Linked DNA regions of Chlorogloeopsis sp. ULAP01. The main gene of each other region encodes a partner of the protein of the gene in region 2 in a complex. Links are inferred from orthologs where the notes say so. Each region holds a gene or a part of one and is shown on either strand. Other genes may lie near its edges. The genes, in order: dhaL and dhaK.

Evidence for each region.
Region 1: the proteins of dhaK (region 2) and dhaL are in contact, whole or in part, in a crystal structure (PDB 3PNL), measured with the Escherichia coli proteins. The link is inferred for Chlorogloeopsis sp. ULAP01 from one-to-one orthologs.

The regions. Positions count from the first base shown.
Region 1 is NZ_JAUDRH010000001.1:130,543-146,483, forward strand. What follows is about bases 8,003-10,983. They hold dhaL (dihydroxyacetone kinase subunit DhaL), read right to left. Parts: upstream 9,815-10,983; coding sequence 9,191-9,814; downstream 8,003-9,190. Other genes in these bases: QUB80_RS00690 (S1 RNA-binding domain-containing protein), read left to right, coding at 8,003-8,245; QUB80_RS00695 (sugar O-acetyltransferase), read right to left, coding at 8,501-9,079; QUB80_RS00705 (alpha/beta fold hydrolase), read left to right, coding at 10,061-10,873; QUB80_RS00710 (3-hydroxybutyrate dehydrogenase), read right to left, coding at 10,888-10,983. Outside these bases: QUB80_RS00660 (CobW family GTP-binding protein), read right to left, coding at 1-572; cysS (cysteine--tRNA ligase), read left to right, coding at 705-2,219; QUB80_RS00670 (AI-2E family transporter), read left to right, coding at 2,293-3,423; QUB80_RS00675 (TldD/PmbA family protein), read left to right, coding at 3,540-4,982; QUB80_RS00680 (TldD/PmbA family protein), read left to right, coding at 5,196-6,542; QUB80_RS00685 (geranylgeranylglycerol-phosphate geranylgeranyltransferase), read left to right, coding at 6,887-7,825; more of QUB80_RS00690, read left to right, coding at 7,949-8,002; more of QUB80_RS00710, read right to left, coding at 10,984-11,673; QUB80_RS00715 (M56 family metallopeptidase), read right to left, coding at 11,806-12,645; QUB80_RS00720 (BlaI/MecI/CopY family transcriptional regulator), read right to left, coding at 12,645-13,064; QUB80_RS00725 (hypothetical protein), read left to right, coding at 13,263-13,433; tRNA uridine-5-carboxymethylaminomethyl(34) synthesis GTPase MnmE, read right to left, coding at 13,793-15,175; QUB80_RS00735 (hypothetical protein), read left to right, coding at 15,351-15,560; QUB80_RS00740 (DUF4126 domain-containing protein), read left to right, coding at 15,777-15,941. UniProt on the Escherichia coli protein: ADP-binding subunit of the dihydroxyacetone kinase, which is responsible for the phosphoenolpyruvate (PEP)-dependent phosphorylation of dihydroxyacetone.
Region 2 is NZ_JAUDRH010000006.1:418,166-434,022, forward strand. Bases 6,833-9,729 are described here. They hold dhaK (dihydroxyacetone kinase subunit DhaK), read right to left. Parts: upstream 8,870-9,729; coding sequence 7,796-8,869; downstream 6,833-7,795. Other genes in these bases: QUB80_RS14690 (N-acetylglucosamine kinase), read left to right, coding at 6,833-7,219; QUB80_RS14695 (2'-5' RNA ligase family protein), read right to left, coding at 7,216-7,791; QUB80_RS14705 (HMA2 domain-containing protein), read right to left, coding at 8,950-9,546. In the rest of the region: QUB80_RS14665 (intradiol ring-cleavage dioxygenase), read right to left, coding at 1-696; QUB80_RS14670 (HmpF-related protein), read right to left, coding at 779-1,210; QUB80_RS14675 (valine--tRNA ligase), read right to left, coding at 1,259-4,306; QUB80_RS14680 (GxxExxY protein), read left to right, coding at 4,438-4,821; QUB80_RS14685 (MFS transporter), read left to right, coding at 4,981-6,243; more of QUB80_RS14690, read left to right, coding at 6,245-6,832; QUB80_RS14710 (DUF5132 domain-containing protein), read right to left, coding at 9,816-10,112; QUB80_RS14715 (heavy metal translocating P-type ATPase), read right to left, coding at 10,184-12,439; QUB80_RS14720 (HMA2 domain-containing protein), read right to left, coding at 12,607-13,764; QUB80_RS14725 (HMA2 domain-containing protein), read right to left, coding at 13,777-15,018; def (peptide deformylase), read right to left, coding at 15,113-15,646. UniProt on the Escherichia coli protein: Dihydroxyacetone binding subunit of the dihydroxyacetone kinase, which is responsible for the phosphoenolpyruvate (PEP)-dependent phosphorylation of dihydroxyacetone via a phosphoryl group transfer from DhaL-ATP.

The DNA.
Region 1 (15,941 bases), on a different replicon or contig from region 2:
GCTCCTTCTTTGATTTCCCGGATTTTGGCTTCTAGTGCTTGCAATTCTTCTGGCGAAACCAAATCTGTCTTATTTAAAAGAATTACATCACCATAAGCTATTTGACTGTAAGCTGCTTGAGAATTAAATAAATCCAAGCTGTAATTTGCCGCATCTACAACGGTAATAATCGAATCTAGACGGGTTAGATCGCGCAATTCTGTACCCAAAAATGTCAAGGCAACTGGTAGTGGATCGGCGAGTCCGGTGGTTTCAACTACCAGATAATCGAGATTTTCTTGACGTTCCAAAACTTTGTAAACGGCATCAACCAGATCATTATTAATGGTGCAGCAAATACAACCATTATTTAGCTCCACCATATTCTCATCTGTGGAGATAATTAGCTCGTTATCGATGCCAATTTCACCAAATTCATTTACTAAAACAGCAGTTTTTAAACCTTGCTGATTGCTGAGGATGTGATTGAGTAAAGTAGTTTTTCCGCTACCGAGAAATCCAGTAATAATTGTGACTGGTAACCCTTGTTTAGGAGAATCCATTGAATGAGATTCGGGGGTAACTGCTTGCATAGCGCTGCTGTTAAAAAAGTCAAAATAGAAATGTAGCGCAGAGAGTCCAGAAAACTCTAGCATAGGGATACTGGACATACATCCTAGCTACTCTAATTTATTATTGCGTATATCATTCAGTATTACTGTGTTATGACCCTAACTGTTTACAATACTCTCACTCGTCGCCAAGAACCCTTTGAAACTGTCGAACCAGGAAAGGTAAAAATGTATTACTGCGGCGTGACGGTGTACGACTATTGCCATTTGGGTCATGCTAGAGCTTGTATTGTTTGGGACGTTGTGCGTCGCTACCTACAATTCATTGGCTATGACGTGCGTTTTGTCCAGAATTTTACCGATATTGATGACAAAATCCTCAATCGAGCACGGCAAGAAGGCTCATCAATGAAAGCTGTCGCCGATCGCTTTATCAAAGCCTATTTTGAAGATATGCGGCAGTTGAAAATTAAAGACGCTGATGAGTATCCCCGTGCAACTCACACGATGAATGGCATTCAACGGCTGATTCACGATCTAGAAAACAGAGGTTACGCCTACCCTGCGGAAGGTGATGTCTACTACGCTGTGCGCCAATTTCCTGAGTATGGGAAACTTTCTGGACGCAAGTTAGAAGATTTACAGGTTGGTGCTAGTGAACGAGTAAATGTAGACGATCCAGATTATCAGAAGAAAAGAGAGCCGTTTGACTTTGCCTTGTGGAAAGCAGCAAAATCAGGAGAACCTTATTGGGAGTCACCTTGGGGTAAAGGACGTCCAGGGTGGCATATTGAGTGTTCTGCGATGGTACGCGATCGCCTGGGTGAAACTATTGACATCCACGCTGGCGGTGCTGATTTGATTTTTCCCCACCATGAAAATGAAATTGCCCAATCTGAGGCAGTGACGGGTAAACCATTAGCTCGTTACTGGCTGCACAACGGCATGGTGAAAGTCGATGGTGAGAAAATGTCTAAATCTTTGGGTAACTTTATCACCATTCGCGAATTACTGGAGCGAGGTGTAGATCCAATGGCATTGCGATTGTTTGTGTTGATGGCACATTATCGCAAACCGATTGATTTTACCGATGAAGCGATCGCTGCCGCCACCAACGGTTGGCAAACCCTCAAAGAAGGCTTGCTTTTTGGTTATAAACATGGGAAAGAACTAGGGACTAGGGACTGGGGACTAGAGACTAGGAAAGAAACTAATCAACGTGAACTAGACTCTTCCCAGTACCCAATCACCAGTACCCAGTCCCCAATGCCCGATCCCTACATAGAGCGTTTCCAAAAAGCCGTGAATGATGACTTTAATTTTCCTGGTGGGTTAGCTGTGTTGTTTGAATTAGCTAAAGAACTGCGTCGGGAGGGGAATCTTTTGGTGCATGAAGGAAAAACCGACACACCACCAGAGGAGTTATTTGAACAATGGCAAACTCTACTAACCTTGGCGGGAGTTTTAGGTTTAGAAGCTCAAATTGAGGAGGAAAAACCAAATAGTGATGGTTTAACTGATGCAGAAATTGAAGCCTTGATCCAAAAACGCCAGGAAGCCAGAAAAGCGAAGAATTTTGCTGAAGGCGATCGCATTCGCAATGAACTACAAGCCCAAGGCATTACCCTCATAGATAAACCCCAAGGCACGGAGTGGCATCGAAATTGAAGGATGAAGGATGAATTAATACAATATTTCATCCTTCTATAGCTGTTCCCTATCCCCTATCCCTAATACTTTTATGTCCGAAAAGCGTCAGGTGATATCTTTACTGAATCTCCTGTTAATTATCGCGACTTTCTTTTTAGTCGTACTATTGTGGCAACTGCGGAGCTTGCTGTTGACATTAATGATTGCAGTCGTTCTAGCAGCAGCGATCGCCCCCATAGTTGATGCTGCGCAAAGATTGCGCTTGCCACGTTGGTTGGGTGTAATTTTGGCTTACATGGGTTTAATCGCTAGCTTAGTTGGGCTAGGTTTAATTATTGGCCCCTCTGTTGCCGATCAAATTCAAAGATTGGGTAGTAGACTACCAGTCTATCTGGACAATTTACGGATGGCATTGGAAAATTTAGCCGTGCGGATGGGAATTTATCAGCTAGAGTCCATAGATCAATTCTTTGATATCCAAGCACTCACTAATTGGTTGATTCGTTCTAGCCAGCAGTTGTTGGTGCGTTCTTTTGGATTAACTCGCGGTATCGTTGGTGGTGTCGTAAATTTGATTTTAGCTTTGGTAATTTCTGCCTACATGGTTGCTGGTAGCGAAAATTTGATTAAAGGATTGGTGGCACTGTTTCCCAAGCCCTGGGATGAGCGCCTTGCTGCCCAAGTTGTACCCATTTCTCGCCGGATGGGAGGTTATATCCAAGGTCGAGTTTTGGTGTCCGCTATTTTAGCCTTTGCTATTACACTGGGTTTAGGCATTTTGGGACTTTCGGAGTTTGCCTTAGCATTGGGTGTAATTGCTGGCTTTACAAATTTGATACCATTTGTCGGGCCGATATTAGGAGCGATCCCAGCTTTAATAGTCGCAATTCCTCAAGGAGGGTTAACTTTCCTCTGGGTACTATTGTTATTTGTCATTATCCAGAATTTAGAAAGTTACGTACTCGATCCTTTGCTGGTAGGTTCTTCAGTGCGAGTTCATCCGTTATATCAACTTTTAGCAGTACTAGGAGGAACGCAAGTTTTAGGAATTATTGGTGCTGTAATCGTCCCACCTTGGATCGCTGGTTTGGCAGTGTTACTAGAGAATCTTTATCTACGTCCAAAATTAATCGCAGAACAGAAAGATAATCTCTCAGAAGCTGTAATTTGTTCAGATAACCAACAATTGTCGGATGGAGCATCTAAATTATCTGGGAAATAACCCCGTTCCCTGTTCCCTATTCCCTGTGTTTCTTGAGAGGTATAAGGTTAAGAAAAGGTTATTTATTGATAAATGTAATTGATTTCCACTTATATTTACTGGAATTTTAAGAAAATATGTGGTCTGAACTAACAAAAGCGATCGCCAATATCAACATTCCCGCAGATTGGATTGGGATCAGGGTAGTTAAAGAAACTTCTTCCCACCGTTATTTCCGCGATGCCTTACCGCAAAGTAATGGCAAATCTTTCACAATTGGAGCAATGCTGGAAGTAATGGTAAATGGCTGCATTGGCTATGCTGCTACCAATCATCTAGAACTTGCGAGTTTGCAAGCTGCTGCCGAAAAAGCTTATAAACAGGCACAAGCAGCAAGTCAGTGGTGGATACATCCATTTCAACCAGCAACTGAGCGTCCTAAGGTTGTTGGTGAATATATTTCCCCCTTTCTCGAACCATTGGATGCTCTGAGTGCTGCTGAAATCAATGATTTGCTAGTCCGTACCTGCCATACTCTGAAAGTATCCGAACAAATAGTCCAAACTACAGCTAGTGCTACCACTACCGAAAGAGAAACTTGGTTCACAAGCAGTAATGGCTCTGAGGTATATCAAAATTTTATTTCCTTACGTCAGCATTACGGAGCGATCGCCCAAGAAGGAGCGATCGTGCAGCACCGTACTAACAATGGTTGGGAAGCTAACTGTTACCAAGGTGGCATAGAGCTATTCAAACAAGAAGATATATGGCAACGGGTGCAGCACATTGGCGAACAGGCAGTCGAACTTCTAACAGCCCAAGAGTGTCCAACTACACGCACAAATCTGGTATTAGCCCCAGATCAAATGATGTTGCAAATTCATGAAAGTGTCGGACACCCTCTAGAAATTGACAGAATTCTAGGAGACGAGCGCAACTATGCCGGAGGTAGCTTTGTTAACAAAAGTGATTTCGGCGTTTTGGTATATGGTTCTCCCCTGATGAATATTACCTTTGACCCTACCGTATCTGGAGAATTTGCCAGCTATGGCTTTGATGATACTGGTGCTGTGGCAACGCGGGAGTATTTAATTAAGGAAGGTGTATTACTGCGGGGCTTGGGCAGTTTAGAAAGTCAGAAAAGAGCTGGGATACCAGGAGTAGCTTGTGCGCGTGCTTGCTCTTGGAATCGACCTGCTATTGACCGGATGGCAAACTTAAATTTAGAACCAGGAAAAGCATCTTTTGAAGAAATTATTGCTGGCATAGAACATGGAGTTTACATGGAGTCTAACCGCTCTTGGTCAATAGACGATCGCCGCTATAAATTTCAATTTGGTTGCGAGTATGCAAAATTGATTGAAAATGGCAAATTCACCAAAACACTCCGCAATCCTAATTATCGAGCTACAACTCCAGAGTTTTGGCACAGCTTAATTAAAGTTGGCAACTCCTCGACTTGGGAAATGTACGGTACCCCTTACTGCGGCAAAGGAGAACCAAATCAAGCTATTTGGGTAGGACATGGTTCACCCGTTTGTGTGTTTGCTAATGTCGAAGTATTTGGCGGCGGAACTTGAAGAGGACAAGGGGACAAGGAGACGCGGAGACACGGAGACAAGGAGGTGAGGGAGGTGAAGAAGGTGAGGTAGTTGAGGAATTAATAAGAGTAAATTCTTCCCCATCTTCTCTATCTCCCTCATCTCTTCCTCCTCCACTCTCCCACTCCTCTTACTAATCCCTAGCCCCTAGCCTAAGCGCCTCTAGCCCCTTTTTTCTAGATAGGAAGATAAATGAAACACCAGGAACCCTCTGCTTTTGAAGCCAGCTTTAACCAATTAATTGAAACTCTTTTAAATAAGAAAGAAGAAAGTGAACAATTCACTGTGAAATTGAGCAGTGAATATAGTCAATTTACGCGTTTCAATCATGCCAAAGTGCGACAAACAGGTACTGTTGCTGATGGCTGGGCTGAGTTGACTTTAATGCAAGATCAGCGCAGTAGTTTTCGGCTAATTCCTTTCACCGGCGATCGAGAAGTGGATTGGCAGGTGGCATACAAAGCTTTGCAAGAACTACGTGAAGAGGTTCCTCTGCTACCTTTAGATCCCTATTTAGTTTTACCATCAGGAACTAATGCCAGTAGAGAAATTCATATAGGTAATTTGTTACCGGAAGAAACTGTAGTGCCAAGGGTACTCGAATTGGTGAATGAATTAGATTTTACGGGTATCTATGCCGGAGGAACTGTAGTTAAAGCCTATGCTGATTCTAGTGGTCAGAAACACTGGTTTGCTACAGATTCTTTTACTTTAGATTATTCTATATTCACTCCCGAAGAACAAGCTGTCAAAGGTACTTTTGCAGGCAGTAATTGGCACCAAGAAGCTTACACAGCCAAAATTGATGAAGCTAAAAAGCAACTAAAATTACTTTCTCGATCTATTAAACAATTACCACGAGGAAATTATAAAACTTATTTTGCGCCCGCAGCAGTTGCTGATTTATTAAGTATGCTTTCTTGGGGAGGTGTGAGCGAAGCTGATTTACAACAAGGAAACAGCGCTCTAGCAGCCCTATCTCGTCAAGAAAAATTACTTTCTCCTACATTTAATCTTAAAGAAAACTTTCAACTGGGATTAGTACCGCGCTTTAATGAATGGGGAGAAATGGCAGCACCCGAATTACCAATAATTACAAATGGAATTTTGGTTAATACTCTAATCAATTCTCGTACTGCTAAGGAATATCAAAAAACTGCCAATGGTGCTAACACTGCTGAGTCTTTGCGTGCGCCGGAATTAAGTCCGGGAAATTTAGCATTTGATCGGATTCTGCCAAGTTTGGATACTGGATTGTATGTATCAAATTTGCATTACTTAAATTGGAGCGATCGCCCCACGGGAAGAATCACTGGTATGACTCGTTATGCCTGTTTTTGGGTAGAAGGTGGCGAAATTATTGCTCCAATAGAAAATTTGCGCTTCGATGAGAGTCTTTATCGGTTTTGGGGAGAAAATCTGGTAGATTTGACTGATTTTCAAGAATTTATTTCAGAAGTTGGAACATACGAAGGTCGTCAACTCGGAGGTAGTATAGTTCCTGGTATGTTGGTTGAAGACTTTACATATACGCTTTAGTACGAAGATGTATATTTAGGCAAAATTTCGCTTTATGTCAACAGTAAATTTTGCCCATTCCAAAATATTGCATATTTTTACAAACATCTTGACAAAATACCCATATCAATATCCATGAGATAGACTAAGTAAATAGGTGTATATAAAACAAACTAAAAATAAGTATTCAAGAGTTTTTTCGCCTATACCCAATGCTCTATAGCCTAATGCCTGGGTTTAACGAGTAGAAGTTTTTGCTCGCAGATTTACCGAGCAAAAAACTCTATCCAGGTATTAGGGGTAATGGCTATGGGAGTGAAATAGTATGTTTTATTACCCACATAGTTGAATATGTGAGGTTAACGATGAGCGAACAATTACAGATTGACAAAAAAACTGGTTCGTTCACTTCTGCATCAGGAAATAATAATTCTTCTTTACCTGACTCTAGTGACAAAATTCGCCTAATTCGTGATTTTGCTCAACTTTTCCGATTACCAGTTGCGATCTTGGCTGCTTTAGTAGGTTGTGCTACTATCTATGCGTTAAATTCAGCAGTTCCATTATATAAATACCTGCTGACGGCAATTATTTTAGTTTGCACACACTCTGCCGCCTGTGCAATCAATGACTATTGGGATGTAGAGAAAGATAAAATAGATCATCCACAAAGACCTTTACCATCTGGGCGTCTTTCTCTGCAACAAGTTTGGTGGGCTGCTACTATTCTGTTTGTCTGCGCTCTAATCGCAGCAATTCCTCTTGGGATCTATTGCTTGATCCTAGTAGCCGTGAGTTCCATCTTGCTATGGAATTACTCCCATCTGTTAGCCCGTAACGGTATTTTTGCGAATTTTATTGTGGCAGCGATCGCAGGTGCAATCATTTTTCTGGGTAGTTTAGTAGTAAATCGCCCTTTGGCGCTACTGTATCCTAGTGCTTTTGCATTCTGCTACACCCTCGCCAAAGAAATCATCTGGGATGTGCATGATGCAGCAGGCGATCGCGCCCAGGGAATTATCACCGTTGTCAATTCTTGGGGAAAGAAAAAGGCTTTCTCAATTAGTTGGGGATTAATTGGTATGTTGCTTGTGTCAATTCCTCTTGCAGTATTACTGCTACCAATGGCACATCCTCTGATATTTGGAGTTTTCTCCTCAGTTATGTTGCTGATGATGGGAATGGCACTGGCACGTTATCAATATCAAGATAGTGTGAATGCTTACGAAGGATTTGTGTTTTGGGATCGCATAGGTATGCTTGTGGGAGCAGTAGGTTTGTTGGGGGCTGCTCCGGCAGTTTAATATCAGATGCAGATGAACGCATAAATATAAATCTTGTGGTGCGGACATCTTGTCTGCACCGGACGGACTAGAAGCTCATCCCACAAGAAAGCTATCATGCACAAAACTAGCTGTGATAGACATATGAGTGATGTAGATAAACAGTGGGAAGAGTTGAAGCGTAACTTTCCTATTGGACACAAATTTTATGGCGAGGTTGCAAGCATCAAGCCTTTTGGTGTTTTTGTGTATCTGGGCTATCAAGTTGTGAACGGTTATAAATTCAGCGGAATAATAGATATTGCTACACAATCGGATAGTGATTCATCTGGCTTACCGACGGATAATTCTTTGTGGCCGCAGGTTGGTCAACGAATTCATTGCAAAGTAATTGCTTATCGGGAATACAACAAAGAAGTAGACTTAAGATTGGTTCAATAGAAAAACAAACATAACTATGCTGTTTGGCAATGCTAAGAACTGTCGGAGGCATTTATAAAAATGGGCAAACTGAACTGAATTAGACACCGCAGGATGTGAGCGATCGCGCTAAAGTTCTTGTTACTTTCTTGTTACTTTTATTAAACCTGGCAAATTGAATAAATAGTTAGACCAATTCTCTATAAAAGTAAGCTTAATTAGCCTGCCTCCGCAGGCTTAGTTTGTATAGCCGCACCCTTCTAGGGTGTCGGAATATTAGGATTTCAAAGAGCGAATGACGCGACAGGGATTGCCAGCAGCAACGACATTAGCAGGAACGTCTTTGACAACAACGCTCCCGGCACCAATAGTAGTATTGTCACCAATCGTCACACCCGGACAAATAATTGCACCACCACCAATCCAGACATTATTACCAATCGTGACAGGAGCAGCTAATTCTAGCTCTCTGTGCCTAAGTCGTTGGATCGGATCGGTGGGATGATAGGCAGTGTAAATCTGCACGTAAGGAGCGCAAAGAAGATTGTCGCCTATATGCACGGTGTTACAGTCTAGAATTACGCAGCCAAAATTCATATATAAATTTTTACCAGCATATATATTGCTACCGTAGTCACACAGAAATGGTGGTATAACCTCAAAATTTTGACCTAGTTTGCCAAACAGTTCTTGGAGAATTTGCGATCGCTGTTCTAATTCTTCTTCGGTAGTAGCATTGTAAAAACGAGTCAGCCGACGCGCTCTTTGACGCTCAATCACTAGTTCAGGATCGGTGGAAAGATACAGCTCTCCTGCTAGCATTTTTTGTTTTTCAGTCTTTTGTGAATCTTGCATTGATCGCACAGAGAATCAAGTCCGGTTGAACACTTATCATTAGGGCTGACGCGGGGACACGGTGACGCGGAGAGTTTTTCTGATGAGCAATTAGGTAGACATGATTAATTATCAAATAATATCTAACAAACTCTTCAACATTAAATAACAAGAGGTTGCCCCTGGATCTTGATGCCCTACACTGCGTTCTCCTAAATAGCTAGCCCTACCTTTTTTTGCTTGCATGGGAATAGTTTCTTTCATACCCTGTTCTGCCGCAGCTACAGCTTTTTGCATTGCTTCCAGCATGAGTTTACCTTCTTTTGTCGCTTGCCCAAAAGCCGCTACAGCCGGAGATAAAGCATCCACCATTGTTTTATCATCTAGTTGTGCTTTGCCGCGTCCGATTACGCCTTCTAAACCGACTTGCAGCATTTGAAGCACATCTTGCTCGGTTAGTTCTTGTTTGCCTGTAGTTACTGTACTGGCTCGTAAAAATAGAGTGCCATAGAGAGGCCCGCTCGCACCACCCACTGTGGAAATTAGAGTCATGCTCACCGTTTTCAAAATGCTGCCGATATCTTTGTCTGCTGCACTCGGCAGTTGAGTTATCACCTTTTGGAAGCCGCGAACCATGTTGATACCATGATCAGCATCACCAATGGCTGCATCTAATTCTGTTAAATAGTCTTTGTTCTCCTCCAGTACAGTTGCAAATTTCTGCAACCATTTCACAACCTGCTCCTTGCTCACCATAGTTAACCTTACAGCCTTAATATGTGTACTTTAATACTACGGAAAATTATCTCAGGTGTTTTGAGAATGGTTAAAGCCTGTAATTATCGAACCATAATAATTTTAGGCTTCATAGACAGATAAAAAGCATCTCTTCAAAACAGCCACACTAAGCGATCGCATTGCTTTCCTCACGTAATACAATTGCAGAGAGGTGCTACATAGCTGAGAAAACGAAAAACAAAATCGAATCAAAGGAATGGAATAATGCCGTTTCTCACTGCTGATGATGGTGTTCCTATCTACTACACAGATCAGGGGCAAGGTATCCCTATCTTCCTCATTCACGGCTGGATGATGAACCACCAATTTTTCAAATACAACATTCCGGTACTAGCCCAAACCCATCGTGTGGTAACTATGGACATTCGCGGTCATGGGTATTCGGGAAAGCAGGAGATTAACTGGACATTGCAGCAGGCGGCTAGGGACGTGCGCCAGATCGTCAATTATCTGGATTTGAGTGAGGTGATCCTCGTTGGCTGGTCAATGGGAACTACTCTTATTCACAATTATTTTGACCAATTTGGAGGCGAGAAGCTTAAAGGAGCCGTTTTTATTGACATGACACCCTATCTGCTCAAGACGGAGGATTGGGAACATGCCGTATTTGGTAAAATGGATCTTCAGGCAGCTGTGAATCTAGCATCCAGTATCATTAAAGACAGAATGCAAATTGCGGAAAAGTTTGTCCCAGGCTGCTTCAACGTTAATCAAGTAGTAGATCCGGCGCTTAGGGAATCGTGGATGCGAGAGTCGATGTTGACACCAAACAGTGCGATGGTCGCTTTTTGGCTGGATATGGTGACCTACGACTGGCGTTCCCATCTCGCGCAAATCCCAGTTCCTGTTTTACTATGTTATGGCGCACATAGTGCAGTTTATCCCACTCAGTTGGGCAAACATATGCACGAACGTATCCATAATAGTCAGCTGATTATGTTTGAATACAGCGGTCACTCTCCATTTTGGGAAGAACCAGAGCGTTTCAATGCTGAAGTGGCACGCTTTGCTGGCTAATTTGCAGTTCAAATTTACTGCGCTAACCAACCTGCATCAATTGGCAGTGCTGTGCCAGTCACAGTTTTACAGGCATCGCTGCATAGATAAATGGTCATAGCTGCAATCTGTTCTACAGTTACAAACTCCTTAATGGCATGATGCGCCAGCAGAACTTTAGGAATCACTTCATCCTCTGACAGGTGATGGGCTTTGGCTTGTTCGGAAATTTGCTGACGTACCAAAGGAGTATCAACATAGCCAGGACAGATGGCATTTACGGTAATGCCAAACTCGGCTAAATCTAGCGCTGCTGCCTTGGTCAATCCTACTAGTCCGTGCTTGGCAGCTACATAAGCTGACTTGTAAGCTGATGCTACCAGACCATGTACAGAGGCGATGTTGACGATCCGTCCCCATTTTTTCTCTTTCATCAACGGTAATACAGCACGGATGGTATAAAACGCCGAAGAAAGATTGGTGGCAATCATCGCATCCCATTTCTCGATGGGGAAAGTATCTATCGGCTCGACATACTGAATACCAGCATTATTAACCAGAATATCAATGCTACCTAGTTTCTTTTGTGCATCAGTAATCATTGTCGTAACTTCTTGCACATTACCCACATCGGCCTTGTAATATAAGATTCTTTGCCCCATCTTTTCCAACTCCTGACGGGTATTTTCTGCTTCTTGTGGCGTATCGATCCCATTCAAAATAATATTCGCCCCTTCTTGCGCCATTGCTGAGGCAATACCGCGACCGATGCCAGTCAGCGAGCCAGTAATTAGGGCTGTTTTACCTTGTAATCTCATCATGCATTGTCTCCTTTACCTTAGAGACTTGTGCTAAGACCTTTCTAGTTGGCTATGCTGAAGAACCGAAAAGTGGTTAAATTGACTCTAAATTTAGAGACGCGATATTTCGCGTCTCTTCTCTACTGCGATCGCTCACGAGTGAAATATCACTGTCACCAAGGGCAAAAATGCTAACAGAAAGCTATGCCAAGAGGTGAGATTAAATTCTGGCGTAGATTGTGGTTGTTCTAAAAGAGCTTCTATCCTCTGTTCTAAGCGATCTGTTGCACTGGAACCTAAAGCTGCACAGCAAATTAGGGAGGTTACGGGTGGAGTGCTAGCTACCAATAAAAGTGACTCTGCCAGCAACAAGGGATCTACTTTTGATGCCGCGTGGGCATCAGCACGTAGTTCGCGTAAAATTAACAGTTCTTGCCATAAATTTTCTGTATTCGGTAACCAATGAGTGCAAGCACGCACCCAACCCAGCCAGAAAAACCAGAATGTATCTCGGTAATGGCAATGCCCTTGCTCATGAGCTAAAACTGTTTCTAAATGAGCAGTTGAGAGAGTTTTTACTAATCCTTGACTGAGAACGAGTTCGGGTTGCCAAAAACCAATCGAAGCTGCAAATAAGGCTCCTGTGTTCAATAGGCGCACTTGTCTACCAGCAAGATTTACAACAGGGCAGTTGCGGGTAGATTTTACAGACTGCCAGCCTTCCCATAGCAGCTTGATCCCCAAAATGCCAGAGAATATTAGGTAGCTTAACGCCAATACATAGCTAAACCAGCCTGTCTGTAAGCCACCCATTTGCCCTTGAGATCCCATACAAAGCAAGGCGATCGCTGTCATTAAAATCAACAATGGAGGAAAAAGAAATAAAAATAACGTTCGTTGCCACCGTACAGCCCAATTGCCTTGGGGCTGCTGCCAAGAGAATCGAAGCCAACAACAAACTGTAATGACGGCGCAAATCATCAATAGATGCATCATTTTTCCCCCCTCGCTTGCCGTGCAGCTTGAATGCGTTTTGCTATTGCTTGTATTTTCTCACTTGCTACTTCATCTAGACTATCGGCAAAAGCGGCAACAACATCAGGATTGCCTACTGCCAGAAATTGCTGCAATTGTTCATGCGCCTTGATTACTTGGGCTTGTTGCTTTGACAGCAAAGGACGCCAGTAAAATGCTCGTCCTTTTTTGTCGCAGGCTAGCCAACCTTTTTCGGTTAAGCGGCGCAGCACTGTAGTCACTGAGGTATAAGCTAATTCTCGGTTGGGATCTGCCAGAATGCGATCATGTACATCCTTAACTGTAGCCGAACCAAGCTCCCAAATCAGGTTCAAAATTTCTGCTTCCAAAGGGCCTAAAGACATTTGTTTGGGGCGGTAGTCAGGTAAAGGTGCCATTGTCTACTGTTAGTTGTTGATATTTGGTAGTTGGTAGGAACAGGTTATACTGATGATCTTTCGCTGCAAATAACTTAATTTCTGATAGATTTGATATTTTTACCCGATGAAGAGAGCAAACACAACTTCTTCAATCTGTTCTTTTTTCAGATTATCGTTGATTTACCTGTTTTGTAAGCGATCGCATTATTAATTATCATGCCACTTGCCATCACACTACTATGCTTGGTGGCATCAACCTGGTTAGAGTCCCCAGATGAGTTATACTATTTTGGATTTTGGATACTTCGGCAAGCTCAGTACAAGTTTTCGATTTTGGATTGGAAATTACCTTCTGTATCTGGGTTAGGTAAATCCATCTGCCCCTAATCTTTTTTTTATTGGTGTTAGTATTTGTCATCCCGAATTTTAAAAGCTTGATTATTCCTCTTTTGTTACTCTGGGAAAATAAAAATAAGAGCCAAATTTTCAACTGTAGATACAAGGGGCATTTGAGGTTTATTTTCGTTCCAGAATGCTTGAAATCAATGTTTTTGGTAAAAGTCTTATGCTGTAGGCATTCCAGATTATTATCTCCCGAAAGCGATAAAAGAGGATTATTGATATTTGTATTTGGCTATCTGCTTTACTCAATCAACAGAGTACAATAAGCTATTTCTTACTAAGTAGGGGTTAAATCTACAAAAGTTGTGATTAGATTTCAGTGAGAAAGACTTTGTATACTCACATCACTTACCAATACAAAACCTACTAAAAATCCTATCAAGAACCGATTCTGTTACTTCTTCTCCCGTAATTTCTCCGAGAGCATGAACCACACCGCGTAAGTCAATTGTCCAAAAATCAAGAGGTAGTTCCTGGACAATAGTTGCTTGCACCTGTTCTAAAGATGTTTTCGCTTTTACCAATGCAGCTGCTTGTCTTTGGTTAATTGCTAAATCCATATCAGCAGCTTGTACTTTTCCGATTTGAACTATTTCTAAAATTGCTGTTTCTAAAGCATCAATTCCTTGATTTTGTGCGGCAGATGTTCTGACAAATTGATTAATCTCATTTGGATAATGGACTATTTCTACTAATGCAAGGTCGATTTTGTTGATAACTAAAATTAACGGACGGTGTTTTACTTGTTCGTAAATTTCTTGATCACCTGCCGTCCAGCCTACAGAAGCATCAATAGTCAAAAGTACCAAATCGGCTGCACTCGCAGCACGGCGGGAACGTTCAACACCAATTTTTTCTACTTGGTCTTCTGTTTCCCGAATGCCTGCGGTATCTAGTACTTGCACGGGTATTCCACCCACTACTAACTGTGATTCAACGACATCACGGGTTGTACCAGGTAAATCGGTAACAATAGCGCGATCGCTTTTACTCCACGCATTCAACAAACTTGATTTTCCGACATTTGGACGCCCAACAATTGCCACTTTTAATCCAGTGCGGAGCAGTTCGCCTTGATCGGCGGTTGCAAGTAGTTTAGTAATTTCTGCGGTAATTCTCTCAATTTCTGAGATAATACTTTTATCATCCAACGGAGGTAAGTCTTCCTCAAAATCGATCCGCGCTTCAATTTCTGCCAAGATATCCAAACATTGAGCGCGTAACTGTCGAATTGGATGAGCTAATTTACCTTGCAAACCAGCCAAAGCAGACGTTTGCGCTTGGGGCGATCGCGCTCCCACCAAATCGGCAATACTTTCTGCTTGCGTTAAATCTAATCTGCCATTTAAAAATGCCCGTAAAGTAAATTCTCCTGGTTGAGCTAATCTGGCGCCGTTTTCTAAGCATAGGTGCAACACCTGCTGCACTGCCATAATTCCACCATGGCAATGGAACTCCACAACATCTTCACGGGTATAGGAACGGGGTGCTTTCATAATTAACAGCAGTGCTTCATCCACCAATTGTTGTGTCTGGGGATGACGAATATAACCATAAAGAATGCGATGGCTTTCCCAGACTTGACGCCCAGGAGCATGGAAAAGAGTTTTGGCAATCGGCATTGCTTCCGAGCCGGATACGCGGACAATCCCCACACTACCCTGCTGGGGAACAATGGCAGTGGCGATCGCAGCGATAGTTCCAGTGGTAGCAAAGATTTCTGACATGAGCGCTTTCTTTTAAATATCAAATTATGTCTACTGGCCAGGTTAGCAATATAGCTTTTTGATTAATGAATAGAATCAAAGAGACGATAACATTTATCTAGGAAAAGTATTTGTACTTAGCAGCCGTAATTGCTGTCTGCTGGTGTCCGAAGGAGAATCACACAAGGAGGTTTGCATGGAAGACAGTAATCTCAACATCAATTGTAAAGAAGCCTGTGTTAACGGCTGCGTTTTGGGTGATAAATGTCCCAATATTGAATTTAGAGAAGCCGCAGCCAAGTTTATTGAAGAAACTTCTTTAGACAAGATGCTAGAGATGGCTGAAGAAGCCAGAATGAGAAAGTTGATGGAACCACCAAAATGGGTTTTCCCTGACGATAACTAAAGTTTTCAAAAGCTTAAGCTCATTCTCCTATCACTCATAACTTTTGTAGGGGCAAACGTTTCCAAGCCCCTCATAAAAATCTAAAGGCTGATGAAGATTTAAGGACAATTTGTTACCGTTAACTCGGAATTGCTGTTGGGTAGGCATTCTGAGGTTGGAGTGCAGCAGTACTCAAAAGCAAATTGATCGTTCAACTTGATCGGCACGAGGATAATAATGAGTACCACCATTGAGCTAAATACTTTATTCAATCTCGATACATTGATTGAACTTCTGCTGGGAATTAGCTTGAGTGCGGCGGCTGGCTTTCGAGTATTTGTACCACTGCTGGCATTAAGTATGGCATCGGTTTTGGGACATATAAATTTGCCAACTGATTTG
Region 2 (15,857 bases):
TGCTAGTAACAATTTGTCTCCATCGCCTTGGAATATTCCATCTTGTGCATTCTTCAACGTGCGCTGTCCCTTACTGGCATATGGTGTTTGTGTATGCACCCGATCCGTGATCAAGTCATCAAAGTACAGCTGTGAGGTAAACTCATAACCCTGCCTTGATGAGCCATCTGTGCGTACCTTAAAGTGGATATGGACTGTTCTACCCTGATACCAACCGGGATAGATAGTTGTAAACTGGACAGTTCCATTTGCATCCGTTACTTGATATCCCCGCAGAAACTTTTTGCCGACAGTATTGAAACTGGGGTCGTTTACGTCCGAATATACACCTAGCGCGTCACAATGCCAAATATCCACGATCGCACCGACGAGTGGATTGCAGCTAGTATTGGCGATCGTAGAAACGCGAAGCCTCAGTTGGAGTGGCACACCCTCTTTCACCGAACCGTCGGAGGGATCGGAGCGAATATCAGAGCGCTTCAACTTCTCATCCACAAAATATGGCCCTTCAGTCTGCTCTGGTATAACTACACACCTCGGTAATTTTGCCGGATTTACTTGAGATGATGTTTGCGCAGTGGTGGGTTTTCTAGGTATGCATCCCACTACAAATATCGCAGTTCCAAAAGCCCTAAATAAAGCTAGCGCTTCTCTTCGGTTGAGAAGCCAGCTTTGGTGAGATTTATTTTTTTCCATTGTACGAGTGATAAGTGGTGAGGATACAATGACAGGGAGAAACTAGCAAAAATATTCTCCGTGTTTGCGCCCCCTCTTCTAATTAACTCTCCTCTTTGATGCCGTTTTTCTCTCGTTTGAGACTTTCTTCTAAGGCTTGAATTTGTTCTCGACGCGCTTCTAATTCCAAACTGCGACGTGCCAAATCTTGAGTTTGCAAAGTGAGGTTTTGTCGCCACTGTTCGGCTCGCTCTGTTTCCTCACGCAAAAACTCAGGAGTAATGCCAGTAGTAAGGTAAGTTTGTACTACCTCTAGCACCCAGTTCGTGGCTTCTTCTAATTTTTCAATCTCACCCGTAGGAGAAAGCTCAACTAAAACGAGTAATTTCTCAGTTAGAGTTTTGCTTTTTCCCAGAAGAATAAAAGCTTCTTCTGGGATGATTGTCCACATATTTTCAGCTTCCTGCCGTGCCAACAACCGCAACTGAAGTTGATCTAAAAATTCATTTTTATGCACCTGGGCTAGATATAGCATGACCTTTGTTTTGTTGGTTGCGGCTCTACAAGAATTAGACACTTAAAGTTATGCTAGCTGACGCAGGCGATCGCGCAGAATTTCCGCTTGCTTTTGGGCTTCTGCTAAAGCATCCCGCACTCCTTGTACAACTTGCACTGGCGCTTTATCCACGAAACTAGAATTGCTTAACCTACCACTAAGAGAATTGACTTCTGCTTCTACTTTATTAAGGCTTTTCTCTAGCTTAGTACGTAGCGCCTCAATATCCACCACTCCAGCTAGGGGAAGTAGAACTTGTATAGTACCCACAACTCCAGCAATAGCTTTTTCTGGTTCTTGTGGTTGTTGTAATTCTACCTGGGGCTGACTATCGTCAACAGTTGTTTGGATAACTTTGGCAAAGAACCTTTGTCTAGCTTGATTAAACAGCAAATAGCGAGCAACAAACCACATTGTATAACCAAGACCGACTATTTTAAAGAAAGTTCCGATCAAGGGAATATCATCAATGGTGTCGGCGACTGCTAACCCAATTCTGAACAAGTAAATAGCTCCAATAATGGCTGCTATTTTTGTCCAACCAATTCGAGATTTTTGAGTGGTAAATGTTTGTTGCTGTTGCTCGCCAGCCGCGATCGTTAAGTTCTCAACCTTAGCCAAATCTTTAATATAAGACTGCCCAGCAGTGAGAATTTGTCGTTCTTGTTCGTTATCGCTTTGCAAATTCACAGTCACTTTCACACCTGGCTTCACATCCGCCTCAGCTCGCAAGTTACGAATTGTACGGATTGTATTAATCAGCAGTTCAAACTGTTCTTCCAAAGCCGGATCTATTAAATTTGTTTTCGCCTCTGGATAGGGTTGTACAGACAAACTTTGCTTAGAATCAGCGGCTTGTTGAGTAAGAGTATGCCAAATTTCTTCGGTGATGTGAGGCATAAAGGGATTGAGTAGTTTTAAAATCCCTTCCAAAACGTATGCCAGTGTTTGTTGAGCTACGCGCCGAGAAGCCGGATCGGCGTCCTTTTGCAGCCTAGACTTAACTAATTCAATATACCAGTCGCAAAAATCACCCCAAATAAAATCATACAAACCCTTGGCTGCTTCCCCCAAACCATAGTTGCCCATGTAATTATTAGTTTGTTGGACAACTTGGTTGTAACGAGAGAGAATCCAGCGATCGCTCAATTCTAGGGATTGGGGATTAGGGATTGAGAATTGGGGAGAATCTTTCCCAGTCCCCATTCCCGAGTCACCAGTCCCCAATCCATCCAAATTCATCATCACAAACCGCGCCGCATTCCAAAGCTTGTTCGCAAAGTTACGAGACGCTTCTACCGATGGCGATTCATCTGATTTGCGATTGTAGTCCAAGCGAATATCTTGCCCAGCGCCGGCTACCTCTTTAATCAGGGTATACCGCAAAGCATCTGTGCCATATTTATCCATCAATAATAACGGATCGATGCCATTACCAGCGGATTTAGACATCTTCTTCCCATTCTCATCCAACACCAAGCCATGAATGTAAACATCCTCGAATGGCATTTGTCCAGTAAAATGTCCCGCCATCATCGTCATTCTGGCAACCCAGAAAAAGATAATGTCAAAACCTGTGACCAAAGTGCTGGTAGGGTAATATGTAGCTAAATCTTGCGTTTGTTCAGGCCAGCCCAAAGTCGAAAAAGGCCACAATCCAGAAGAAAACCAAGTATCCAAAACATCTGGATCTCGTTCTATCTTGACTCCTTCACCAAATTGAGACTTTAACTTTTCCTCAGCCTCAGCTTGATTGCGTGCCACTACAAACGGCGTATTATCAGTAATTTCACCACCCGTTTCGTTTACCGCGTACCAAGCAGGAATTTGATGTCCCCACCAAAGTTGACGAGAGATACACCAATCCTTCAGTTTCACCAACCAATCACGATAAACCTTCGTCCAGCGTTGAGGCACAAACCGAGGAGAATTCTTCTGATCTAGAAATTCCAAGCATCGATCAGCCATCGGGCGAATTTTGACAAACCACTGCGTTGACAGCAGAGGTTCAACGGGAACTTTACCGCGATCGCTATAGGGAACTGTGTGCTTATAATCTTCTACCTTCACCAAAAAGCCATCAGTTTCAAGGCGAGCAACCACATTCTTTCTAGCTACAAAGCGGTCTTGTCCTTGAAATTCCCCGGCATTTTCATTCAACGTACCGTCCTTATTCATAATATTGATAAACGGCAGATTGTGCCTTTGACCCATTTCAAAGTCATTTGGATCGTGGGCAGGCGTCACCTTCACGCAACCCGTTCCAAAAGTGGGATCGACCAACTCATCGCCAATAATGGGAATTTCCCGATTCATAATTGGCAGGGTGACTGTTTTCCCAATCAGATTTTTGTAGCGTTCATCATTGGGATTAACTGCCACTGCTGTATCGCCTAGCATTGTTTCTGGACGAGTTGTCGTCACTTCCACATTACCCGAACCATCCGTAAGTGGATAGCAGAAGTGCCAGAGATTACCATTTACTTCTTTTGCTTCCACCTCTAAATCTGAAACCGCAGATTGTGACTCTGGACACCAATTCACTAAGTACTTTCCGCGATAAATTAACTCCTCTTCGTAGAGATGGTTAAAAGCTTCCGAAACAGCTTTGGATAAACCCTCATCCAGAGTAAAACGTTCCCGCGTCCAGTCTACAGAAACACCTAAACGTCGCAACTGTCCGACAATTGTCCCCTTAGATTCTTCTTTCCACTGCCAAGCACGTTCTAGGAACTTCTCGCGCCCCAATTCGTAGCGAGTTTTGCCTTCTGCCTTGAGTTGCTTTTCTAAAACAGTGTGTACAGCGATGCTGGCATGATCGGTTCCTGGCAGATAGAGAGCGTTGCGCCCTTTCATCCGGTGGTAGCGCACTAAAACGTCAATCAGGCTATTGTCAAAGGCGTGTCCCATATGCAAACTGCCAGTGACGTTAGGCGGTGGAATGACGATGCAATAGGGTTTACCACCTTTGTTTGGATCTGCTTTGTAAATGTGGTTTTCTTCCCAAAATTTTTGCCACTTTGCTTCAGTGGTAAAGGGTTCGTATTGACTGGGGAGGTTAGTAATTGCGGTCATGCTGGGAAAAATAAGTGTGGAAGGTTTCTAAGAAGGACTTTTATAAATTTTGCCACAGGGTTTGGTGAGTATTTTATGGGAACGAACCACAAAGGACACAAAGGACGCGAAGAAAAAAGGATTTAGTAGAGATGAGACAGTTAACAGATGAGGTTGAGCAATTAGCTTATGCTGTAATTGGTGCCGCTATTGAAGTGCACAGAGTATTGGGTTCTGGATATTTGGAGGAGGTTTATCATAGGGCGCTACAAGAAGAATTTTTGCTGCGAGGAATACCTCATAGGTTTGAGCATCCAGTAGCAGTCACATACAAGGGTCGTACAGTAGGTGAAGGCAAATTAGATTTTTTGGTTGGGAAGTCTCTAATTGTGGAATTGAAAGCTGTCCAAAACTTAACCCCAATTCATGAAGCCCAAGTCCTCTCTTATCTCAAAATTACCGGATATCCTCTCGCCCTTCTCATCAACTTTAACGTTACTCTTCTCAAAGACGGCATCAAACGCATAATCCTTTAAATACTTTCTTTGTGACGGACATCCACTGCCTACGTCAGTGTCTTTCTCTTTGTGTACTTTGTGTACTTTGTGGTTCATTAATTCATAAATATCTTGGTGTTCAATTAGTTGTTAAGGTATAAAAGAACTGCTTCGCACACTTTGCCTCTTTGCCAATTTATGCTTAAAAGAAGCATATTTCTTTCTCCTTGGACTTTTATCCCGACTTTATATTTTGCCTCTGGTATACCCTATGTGATTATCAACACTGTTTCTGTAATATTTTACAAACGAATGGGTGTAGATAATGCTCAAATTGCCTTGTGGACAAGTTTTCTTTATTTACCCTGGGTAATTAAAATGTTTTGGGGGCCTGTAGTAGATATTTACTCTACCAAAAGAACATGGATAATTACCAGCCAAATTGCTATGTTTTTGTGTTTAGTTTTAGTAGCATTTTCATTACAATTGCCAAATTTCTTTTTTATCTCCTTAGCTGTATTAACCTTAGGGGCATTTATTTCTGCTACTTATGATATTGCCACAGATGGTTTTTATTTGCTTGCCTTAAAGCCAGAACAGCAAGCTTTTTTTGTTGGATTACGCTCGCTTTTTTATCGACTAGCTGTTATTTTTGGCTCTGGAATTTTAGTATTTTTAGCTGGTAATTTAGAAGTTTATCTCACAAATATCTCTTTAGCTTGGACGTTTACTATTGCTCTAGCAGCTTTAGTTTTATTCATAATTTTTATTTTCCATCGCCTAATTTTACCCTTTCCTGATGAAGATACTATACATCAGCAAACAGCAAGAGAAAAAATCCCATTTTCACAGATATTTACCTCATATTTTACCAAAGAGAAAATTATAGAGATTTTAGCATTTATCTTACTCTATAGATTTGGTGAAGCAATGCTAGTTAAAATGGCGTCTTTATTTTTATTAGATAAACTAGAAGCTGGAGGGCTAGGTTTATCAACATCAGATTTAGGTTTAGTTTATGGTACTTTTGGAGTCATTTCTCTAATTTTAGGAGGTGTCTTAGGAGGTATAATTATCTCCAAATACGGATTAAAAAAATGTCTTTGGCCTATGGCTCTAGCTATGAACTTACCTAATATTTTTTATGTATACATGGCTTATACCCAACCTTCATTAACACTAATATATCCGTTGGTTTCCTTAGAGCAATTTGGGTATGGTTTTGGATTTACAGCCTTTAGTGTGTATTTAATGTATATTTCCCAAGATGAATATAAAACCTCTCATTTTGCTATTTCGACAGGCATCATGGCTTTAGGAATGATGTTACCAGGCTTAATTAGCGGTTATCTTCAACAATTAGTCGGATATCGTATATTTTTTATTTTAGTTTGTTTATTCACAATTCCTGGGATGATTTCTATGTTGTTTATTCCTTTGAAGGAAGGAATCAACAAGTAATATGAGTTATGTTTTAGGAATAGATGGTGGAGGAAGTAAAACAGTCTGTATCTTGATGGATGGCTCTAGAAAAGTTTTAGGACGAGGTGAAGCTGGGGCATCTAATTATCAGAGTATAGGTATTGAAGCAGCTTTTCTCTCAATTAGATGTGCAGTTAATACAGCTGTAATTGAAGGATTAAAATTAACAGATAATATTAAAATAGAAGCTATTTGCTTTGGTTTAGCAGGTGTAGGTCGTTCTCAAGATACTGAAGTAGTAAAAAATATTTTTGAAGAGTTAAAAAGTAGTCAATTTTTACCTATTGATTGGGCAATACATCCATCTAATATCGTGATTTGTAATGATGCTCTGATTGCCTTAATAGGTGGAATTGGTAATAATATTGGAATTGTAGTTTCAGCGGGAACAGGTTCTATTATTTTTGGGCGAAATTCTCAGGGAAAACCTAAGCGAGTCGGTGGTTGGGGTTATATTTTAGGAGATGAAGGTAGCGCCTATAAAATTGCTGTGGCTGGTATGCAAGCTGCTCTCAAAGCTTATGATGGACGGGAAATATTAACGAGAATTATAGAAGATTTGCAGCAACATCTTGGTCTAGCAAGTATCGAAGATTTAATAGAAGTAATCTATCGGCGAGGATGGGGTGTTAAGGAGATAGCGGCTTTGGCTCCCATTATTGATGCTGCTGCCGCACAAGGAGATGAAGTAGCAATTAAAATTATTGATGAAGCTGTAGAAGAACTAGTTAAAGCTACTTCTACAGTTGTGGATGCTATTTTTAGCCCAAGAGAATTTATTGAAGTAGTAACAACTGGAAGTGTATGGCAAAGTAAATGCAATATGCGTGAGAAATATGTAGCATCTATTGAGACGAGATTCCCCTCGGTGAAGGTTATTTTACCAAGGCATGAACCTGCTTACGGGGCTTGTTTATTGGCGTTAAAGAAGTTAGTAGGTGAAAAGGAAATTTAAGAGGCGATCGCCTTTTCGTTCTGAGCAAAGGGAAACTCGCTTTTAATATTCCAGCGCTTGCCGTCATGAAACAATAGCGTTAAACTGTTTGCAGTAAACTCAAAATAAAGCTCCCGCTTTTCAAATTCTGGCCAAGCTGCTTTAAAGTTCTGCTTTGTTAAGTCTTTAAATGCCACTGTCATGTGGGGAGCGAAAGGGCGAGTTTTAGAAGCTTGATCAACAATGCCCAGTTTGCTTTCTAAATGCGCCATTAAATTAGCTTGCAAAGCCAACAGTTCTGGACTTCTAACTACATTAATATATATGACACGAGGTACAAAGGCGGCATAATCGTTGAGGATAACTGGTATTGTCTTGTGTTCACTGGCAAATTCCTGCAAGCATTCTTCTAATACTGGCACGTTTTCATCTGCCCATTCAAAAGGTGGTTGCAGGGTAATATGAGGTGGAGATTTTTGAGCGTGCCGACTAGCGTACTTATCTGCAAAGTACTGCTTAATTTGGTTGGCGTAGTCTTGAATTTCCTGTGGTGGCAGCAGGGCAATGAAAAAGAGGTGTTGTGTTTTCTGCATAACCCTAAATTCCCCATCGCCAACTCGGTGTTTTGACAGGTGCATCCCATAGCCGAATCATTTCATCATCAAGCTTGAGTAGGGTAATCGAGCAACCTTGCATTTCCAAGGAAGTTATATAAGCACCAATCAAGTTTCGGACTATTTGCAATCCATGCTTTTGACAAATTTCTGCTAGTTTGCGGTAAATGATGTAAAGTTCGGAAACAGGAGTGCCACCCATACTATTCATAAAAGCTAGCACGCGATCGCCTTTTGCAAATGTTGGATCTATTAGTTTTATATCCACCCATTCGCCTTTAGTTTCATCCCACTCTCGTAATGTACGGCTATAGGATTTATCTTCAATAATCGATAGTGCTAACATTTCAGCAATCTCATTTGCTGATTTTAAACTCATGCGCTCTCTTCCGGGTTCACCGTGAATGCCGATACCCATTTCGATTTCTTGGTGACTAAGCTCAAATGTTGGTGTACCTTTGGCTGGTACGGTGCAGGAAGTTAATGCCACTCCCATACTCTTTCCGTTTAGGTTAACTCGCCTACACAAATTTGCCAGCTGCTGCAAATCGTATCCTTGCTCGGCTGCGGCTCCACAAATTTTTTCTGCCAGTAGTGTAGTTCCGACACCCCGACGCCCTTGTGTATAAAGACTATCTTTTACCGCTACGTCATCATCAATTAAAATATTCAGCACCCGGATACCCTCACTTTGGGCTAACTCGGTTGCCATCTCAAAATTCATCACATCACCAGAATAATTTTTGACGATGGATAGAATACCAGATCCACTATCCACAGCTTTCGCCGCAGCTAGCATCTGATCGGGGGTGGGTGAAGTGAAAACTTCTCCTGGGCAGGCAGCATCGAGCATTCCCATCCCCACAAAACCAGTGTGCATCGGCTCATGTCCGCTACCACCTCCAGAAATAATTGCCACCTTACCTTTGATGGGTGCATCAGCACGATAGACAAAGTTGGGATCAAAGTTTACCTGGATTAAATCTGGATGAGCCGCTACCATGCCTTCTAAACTTTCGCGCACAAAGTCTTCTGGCTTGTTAATTAGTTTTTTCATCCTCTCGCCCTCCCTTTTGAAGGTTATACTTCCTTCCTGCCCTCAAGTTACTGCATTTGGGAGGCTTTTAATATGCAAGTTTACTCATTTGTAGACTGGGATTGATTTGTACCGTGCAATTTAATAAAACTATCAAAGGCATACCATGCCAAAACATACCAGGGAATCATTTCCAATTGCAGTCCCCTCGCAATTAACTGCCGGATTGAAAGGGTAGCAAGCCCTAAAGGAAAAAGAAAGCGCAGATCGACTACACCGTCGGTTGCTTCTTTGACTCGTCTATTCAAATCAACAACTACATCGGATACTCCTGCTGCTACTTCAGATTTTCCTCCTGTCGTTTCAGCAAAACCTGTAATATCAGCGAAAATTACGCCTAAATCCTGTAACGTGGTGACAACATTTTTCAGGCTATTTTCATTATCATCATGCTGGATAGTAATACTTCCGTTCTGAAGATTCATCCGTACCTGACTAATGTTAGGCTGGGCTTTAAGAGTTTTGAGTATATGTTGCATTTTTGTAGCCCAACGCTGGGGTTGAGCAACTCTCAAACGCAAACGCCCTGGAGTATTACTTACAATTTTTGTCAATATCGGTTTGGATGGTTTTTCTAAGGCTGTTTCCTGCATACTTTTTGGGATGTAGCTAAGGTTGCCATAACCATTTTTCCGCACGTCACCACTCTCCTTAGCAATTACAAATTTAATTAAAAGCACCCATGAGGCTTGATATTCTGAAAAAAGATCCGAGGTGGTAAATCCCCGACTACTACCTCTGTACTCTTCAACTCTCGTTACCCGGTTCAACCTAGTAACAAGAACTAGAGCCAGAACGCTCTCTCAAAAATCCCAATCCAAAATTGATCAACTGAATCATAATTTTGGGGATGGGTTAAGTTACCCATCCCTACGATATAAACTTTCACAACTATGGTTGTTGAAGTTTAGCCGACCTTGTCTCCATTATCAACACCAGCTTCAACAGCTGGTAGTTGCTTTGATTCAGCAAGTTCCGCTCTTGCTTCAGCGACAATGTCTTCCCAAGTTTCACCCAATTCTGCAAAGGCTCCTCTACTCTTTTCGTAAATGCTAATTCCGCCTTTGATTAGGGTTTTGGCAATGGGTTTACCTACTCCAGCTACGACTGGAATCACCACAGGTGCTAGAAGAACTGCACCAATACCGGCTATAATTCCAGGTGCGCCAGCTTCTTCAACAAAGTCAGTTATTTTGGGTGCCATAATTTGTTACCTCACGTAAATCAGTAAATTCCACTAAAACTCTCTATCTTATTTCAGTAGAGATGGATATCTCATCTTACTGCTGGTAGAGTTTTTGTTTTGCGACTTTTCAAAACAGGACGCAAACCGTTTACTCCTGCAACCACTGTAGAGCCATTGTTGACTACCGTTGCTGCTAAGGGATTTAAACCGAAGAAGACGGCGATCGCCAATGCAGCTAGGTTAGGCACGGCAACAATACCCGTGTTTTGCTGAATCAGTTGCTTGGTTTGGCGGGCGATGGCGATCGCTTCCAATAAACCATGCAAGTCATTCTTCATCAGCACTAAGTCAGCTGTCTCACGGGCAATATCGGAACCGTTGGCAAAAGATACAGAAACATCGGCGTAGGCTAAAGCTGGCGAATCATTGATACCATCGCCAACAAATGCAACGGTCTTTCCTTGCTCGTGCAATTCGCGTACAACTGTTGCTTTTTGTTCGGGAAATGCTTCTGCGTGGGTATTAGTTGGGGTAATACCAAGTTGCGCGGCTACAGTGCTAGCAGTGCGCTTGTTGTCTCCGGTGAGCATGTGGACTTCTACACCCTCAACCGTTAACAGTCTATGAATGACTTCCCGACTTTCAGGACGGAGCAAGTCACAATACTCTATTATACCTTGAAGTTCGCCGTTGGTGGCAACATAAATTGCAGAGGCGGGTTTTTGTTTTCCTTCTAATCCCGACATATCTACATTTTTGTGGCGCATAAAACGCTTGCTACCTACAAAAACGAGTTCTCCGTCAATCTCTGCTTGTACGCCCAAGCCAAGTTGATAATCCCACTTGCTACGCGGCAAAATTTCTACGTTGTGGGTTTCGGCATAACGCATCACTGCCTCTGCAACTGGATGAGTCAAACGCTGTTCGGCGGTAGCTGCTAGTTGCAACACCCGCATACTTGAAATGGCTGGATTGAAACTCTCAACCCTGACAACAGCCGCTTCACCTTGAGTCAGCGTGCCTGTTTTATCAAAGACGACAGTATCTACCTGTGCTAGTAGCTCTAAGGCTCTGCCACTGCGAATCAGAACACCGCGCTGGGCTGCATGGGTAAGTGCTGCCAAAACTGCTGTCGGCACAGATACTCGAATCCCAGTTGCAAAATCAAGGCTGAGAATACTAGCTGCACGCGCCGGGTTGCGGGTTATGGCAAGTACTGCCCCTCCTAGTAACAAAGTTGGCAATACTGCTTTCTCAGCAATTTTCACCGCATCGTTCCCCATCCGGGTATCGTGAACTGGGGCTTGTTGCATTAACTGCAAGTTTTTCCCAGCCTTAGTATCGTTGCCGATTCCTTCTGCCAAGATATAAATTCGCCCTTCCCGTACCAAGGTGGAAGCAAATACTTGTTGTCCCTTGGTTTTGAAAATTGGCACGGATTCGCCAGTTAGTTTTTGCTCATCTAGCAGCGCTTTACCTTGCAGGATTGTACCGTCAACGGGTACTTGTTCTCCTGGATAGACAATAACTGTATCTCCACACTGTACTTCTTGGATGGAAATTTGTTGCTTCTCGTCATCCCGTTCTACCCAAACTAATTGCCCTAAAGAACTCAATAGATCTAAGGTTTGCTGGGCTGAAGAACGAGCAGTACGATCGCGTATCTTCTCGCCAATCTCAATTAAACTCAGCATCAGTGCTGGGGTGATAAATTGACCTTGGAAGGTGGTAATGGCGATCGCAATAAAATCCAAAAAGTCTATACTCAGTTTTCGTTCTACGATAATTCCCTTCCAAGCGCGTTGGAAAATTGGCAATGTCGCAAGAGTAATGGTTCCTACCATCAACATTGATGGAATGGGTAATCCCAAAGGCCCACCCAACACAGCTAAGGTGGTAATAGCACCAGAAAGTTGTACTCCCGGCCAAAATTTCTCTGTTTGTTCCGTTGTTCGCAGTGTTGCAGATTTGAGAACAACAAGTTCACCAGCTGCTTGGATTAAATGGCTGAGATGGTGGCGTAACTTGAATTCTGAAACTTTCTTGGGATTGTAAGTAATAGCAACCGAGGCTGCCGCAGGCTTGAGCCGGATACTTGTAACTAGTGCATCTGCTTCGAGCAGAATTTGGAGGCGCTGTGCATAGTCAGGATCGTAGCATAAGCGTGGCACTTGCAAGCGGATTCTGCCTGTAATGGCATGAACAACACTGTGAGGAACTTTGGGAAGATGGGTGCGTGAGTGTGTGTTGAGTTCGACTAAATGAGCTTTCCCATTCTTTTGAGCCGCTGTCACTTGAGACAATTGACTTGCGGAGGATGGTAAACCCACCTTAACTTGTACCATTGCTTCTCTCTCATACAGGTGATTGTTGAACTTAAGGCGACAAGAAGGCTATCCAGTTCGACAAGGATAGTGAAAAGAGCAAAAGCTTCCCCATCCTGCTAGACTGGCTAGATGTCTTCAGGTCTTGATTTGTGAGTTGTGAAAGGCTTATAGATGTGTTTTGACAGTTAGGCGATCGCGCTGATTCTTGCATCTTGAAGCAGACTCACTAAATGCGATATTGCTGCTTCCATCACACTGCGTTTCTGATTTTGAGTATTGAGGTTGAACGCAGATTTGTAAGTGATCACAATTGATGCACAATGGCGATTTACTCGTTCGCCAATTACCGTTGGATCTGCTTTGAGCAAAGCTTCCAAACGTTGCACGTATTTCGGATCTTGGGCAATCCGAGGCACGTGAAATCTAACTCGTCCCAGAATTGAGTGAGCAATGCTATAAGCTAATTTTGCTGGCTGCTTTGCTTGCTCTTTAGTTTTTACTGGAGGAGTCGCAGATTGAGGGCGAGACGAGGACACGGAATGGTTGGCACTAGAAGAAACGGGAGGAGTTTTGATTTTCTCCTTGGTTTTTTTTGTGCTTGTTTCCTTATCTTGCTCTTGTCTGCTTTTGGTTTTACTTGCAGTTTGTTTGGGAGTTGGTTGTGCAATTAGTGCATTGCCCTCAGACTGAACCAGATTGATTAAATGCGATCGCATTTCAAAATCTGACATGGTTCCAGACTGATACGTTACCACTATCGAGCCAGCAGTGTTATTGACTTCCACTTTCGTGACTAAACTCTCTGCCTTTAGCGACGCTAGCAGTCTTTGACTGTATTTTGGTTCTTGGCTAATGCGAGGTACACAAAGTCCCACTTGCCCTGGAATTGCATGAGCAATACTATAAGCTACTTGATTTTGCTCTTGCCTGATTTTGGTTTGATTTGCAACTGAATGTGAAAAAGCTGGTTGTATCTGCGCTTTTTGATCTGCAATTAATGCATCGCTGGCGGCGTGAATCAGATCGATGAAATGCGATCGCATCTCAAAATCTGACATGGTTCCAGGCTTATAGGCGATCACGATTGAGCCAGCAGTGTTATTAACTTGTACTCTTGTGACTAAATCCTCTGCTTGGAGCAAAAATACCAGTTTTTGATTGTATTCTGGTTCTTTAGCAATGCGAGGTACACAAAATCCTACTTGCCCTGGAAGCGCATAAGTAATGCTATAAACTTCCTTCGATGACCGCTTCCCGATATAATTTTTATCGGACATAACAACTGCCTGGGTTTTTTTTTCTCTAGCAGTTGCCAATTGCAATTGCGAAATCGATCCAACCATTACTTTCCCTCCTCAGTCGGGGCCTGCATTTAAAGGGAATTTCGCCATAAAGGCTAGAGCATAAGACAAAGCAGGTGTTTTGAAGTTACCCCATAAAGTCGATGCTTCTGGAGTAATATCTTCACTTGCTGTCTTTAGTTCTTGAGATTGAGACAGTTGACTAACTTCCTCTGTTGAAGTTTGCGTTGCTGTTGCAAATTCTTGAGGTTGATAATACCGAAGTTCTTCTTTTGGTGTATGCTCTGCTGTCTTAATCGGAATTACCTGCGTAACAGTTTGGTCAGCTAAATCTATTAAGCTAGCCCAGTGGGATACTGGAATGTTACTTGGTTGATAGGCGATCGCTACTGATACCGCATCACAATTTACACGCACATTTGTGACTTGGGGATCGCTTTTGAGCAACTGTTCCAGTCGTCGTGCATAGGCGCGATCAGAACCTAACCGAGGTACGTTTAAGCGCACGCGTCCTGGAACTGAATGAACAACACTGTAAGCAATCTTTGCAGATTGTGCTGCTAAATTATTAGCCCTGCCTACAGTATCTGTTGCAGAAATTTCTTGTTTTAAAGCTGTTGTTTGCTCCACTTTCTCTAAAGAAGCCTCAGAAGTTACCTGGCGATTTTTCGTCGAAATACTATGAAGTTGTTTGTTATTTTTGAATGCCGATAGTTGCGGCTGTATATAGTCAATCACGCGACGGGTTGCATCTGCTGTAATCATGTATACAGGAATTGACACCAATCCGCTGATTCCCAATGCACCTGTTACTCCTAGTCCTGTAAATAAAGGAATAAAAGATATTCCTTGTTCTGTCCAAAAATCAACAGATTTCCATGCTGCAAAGGGATCTGTATTATTTATAGAGTCAGATGATTTCTGCTGCCCGACGCCAAATCTCTCAAGTAATACCAGTAATTCAGCTAAGGAAAGTTGATTTTCATCATATGTAACTACTAAGCTGCTAGTTTGCAGATTAGTAGTAACTTCCTTAACTCCCTTTTGCTGTCGTAAATGCTCAGAGATACTTTGTAGTATCGAGTTATGACTACCGTCAGTAGCGCGAATACGCACACGACCCGGAGTTGCATGGACAACTCTCAAACTACCAAACATTGATTGTATTGGTGAATGCACAGATTCCTTGCCAGTGTCATTGTTTGCTTCATCGCTGTGCTGTTGAGCCAAGATTAAGTCAGACAAGATTTGTGGCGGATGACTTAATCTCCCGCGACTACTAGTGGTCTTTGTCATTTACCCGATAACGACCTCAAGCCAAAAGGTTAACAATAGATAAAATGTAACTTACTTTTCCGGATATTGTATAGTTCTTTAGAAATATTTATTGTCAAATATTCTTAACAATCCTTTTTTGATACTCTTGTTCAGTAATAATATCTAGACTGCTCTCCAGCCGATCTAAAAATACTAATCCTTCAAAATGGTCATATTCATGTTGAAATATCCGAGCAACAAAATCAGTTAATTGTTGTTTTTGCAGCTTGCCATTTCTATCCGTATACTCTATTTCTATTGCTTGGTATCTAGGTACTAACCCTCTGATACCCGGAATACTTAAGCAACCTTCCCAACCTTTAACAACTTCAGTGGAATGAGCAATGATTTTGGGATTAATCATGGCAGTAGGTTCCATCTGTGGGGCGTTAGGATACCTGGGATTTGGTCGGGAAGCTACAATCATCAAGCGGTACGATTGGGCGACTTGCGGTGCAGCAATGCCAACACCATTCGCCTCGATAACTGTGGCAATTAAATCATCAATGAGTTTTTGAATATCCTTGTCTTGAATATTTTCTATCGCGGCTGCTTTTTGCCGCAGGTTCGGATTACCTAATTGAATTACAGGAAGTTGTTCAGCCATAATATTAAATCTATCTGTAAAAGGGACTGGGTACTGGATACTGGGGATTGGGTATTGGTGATTGGGAATTGGATTTTTCTATGCCCTTTGCCTTCTGCCTTGAAAGTCACCTCACCCCTGCCCCTCTCCTTGCTAAGGAGAGGGGTGTCCGACAGGACGGGGTGAGGTTTTTCATGCCTGGCGATGAAACTTGTTTCATTGGGACTGCCTT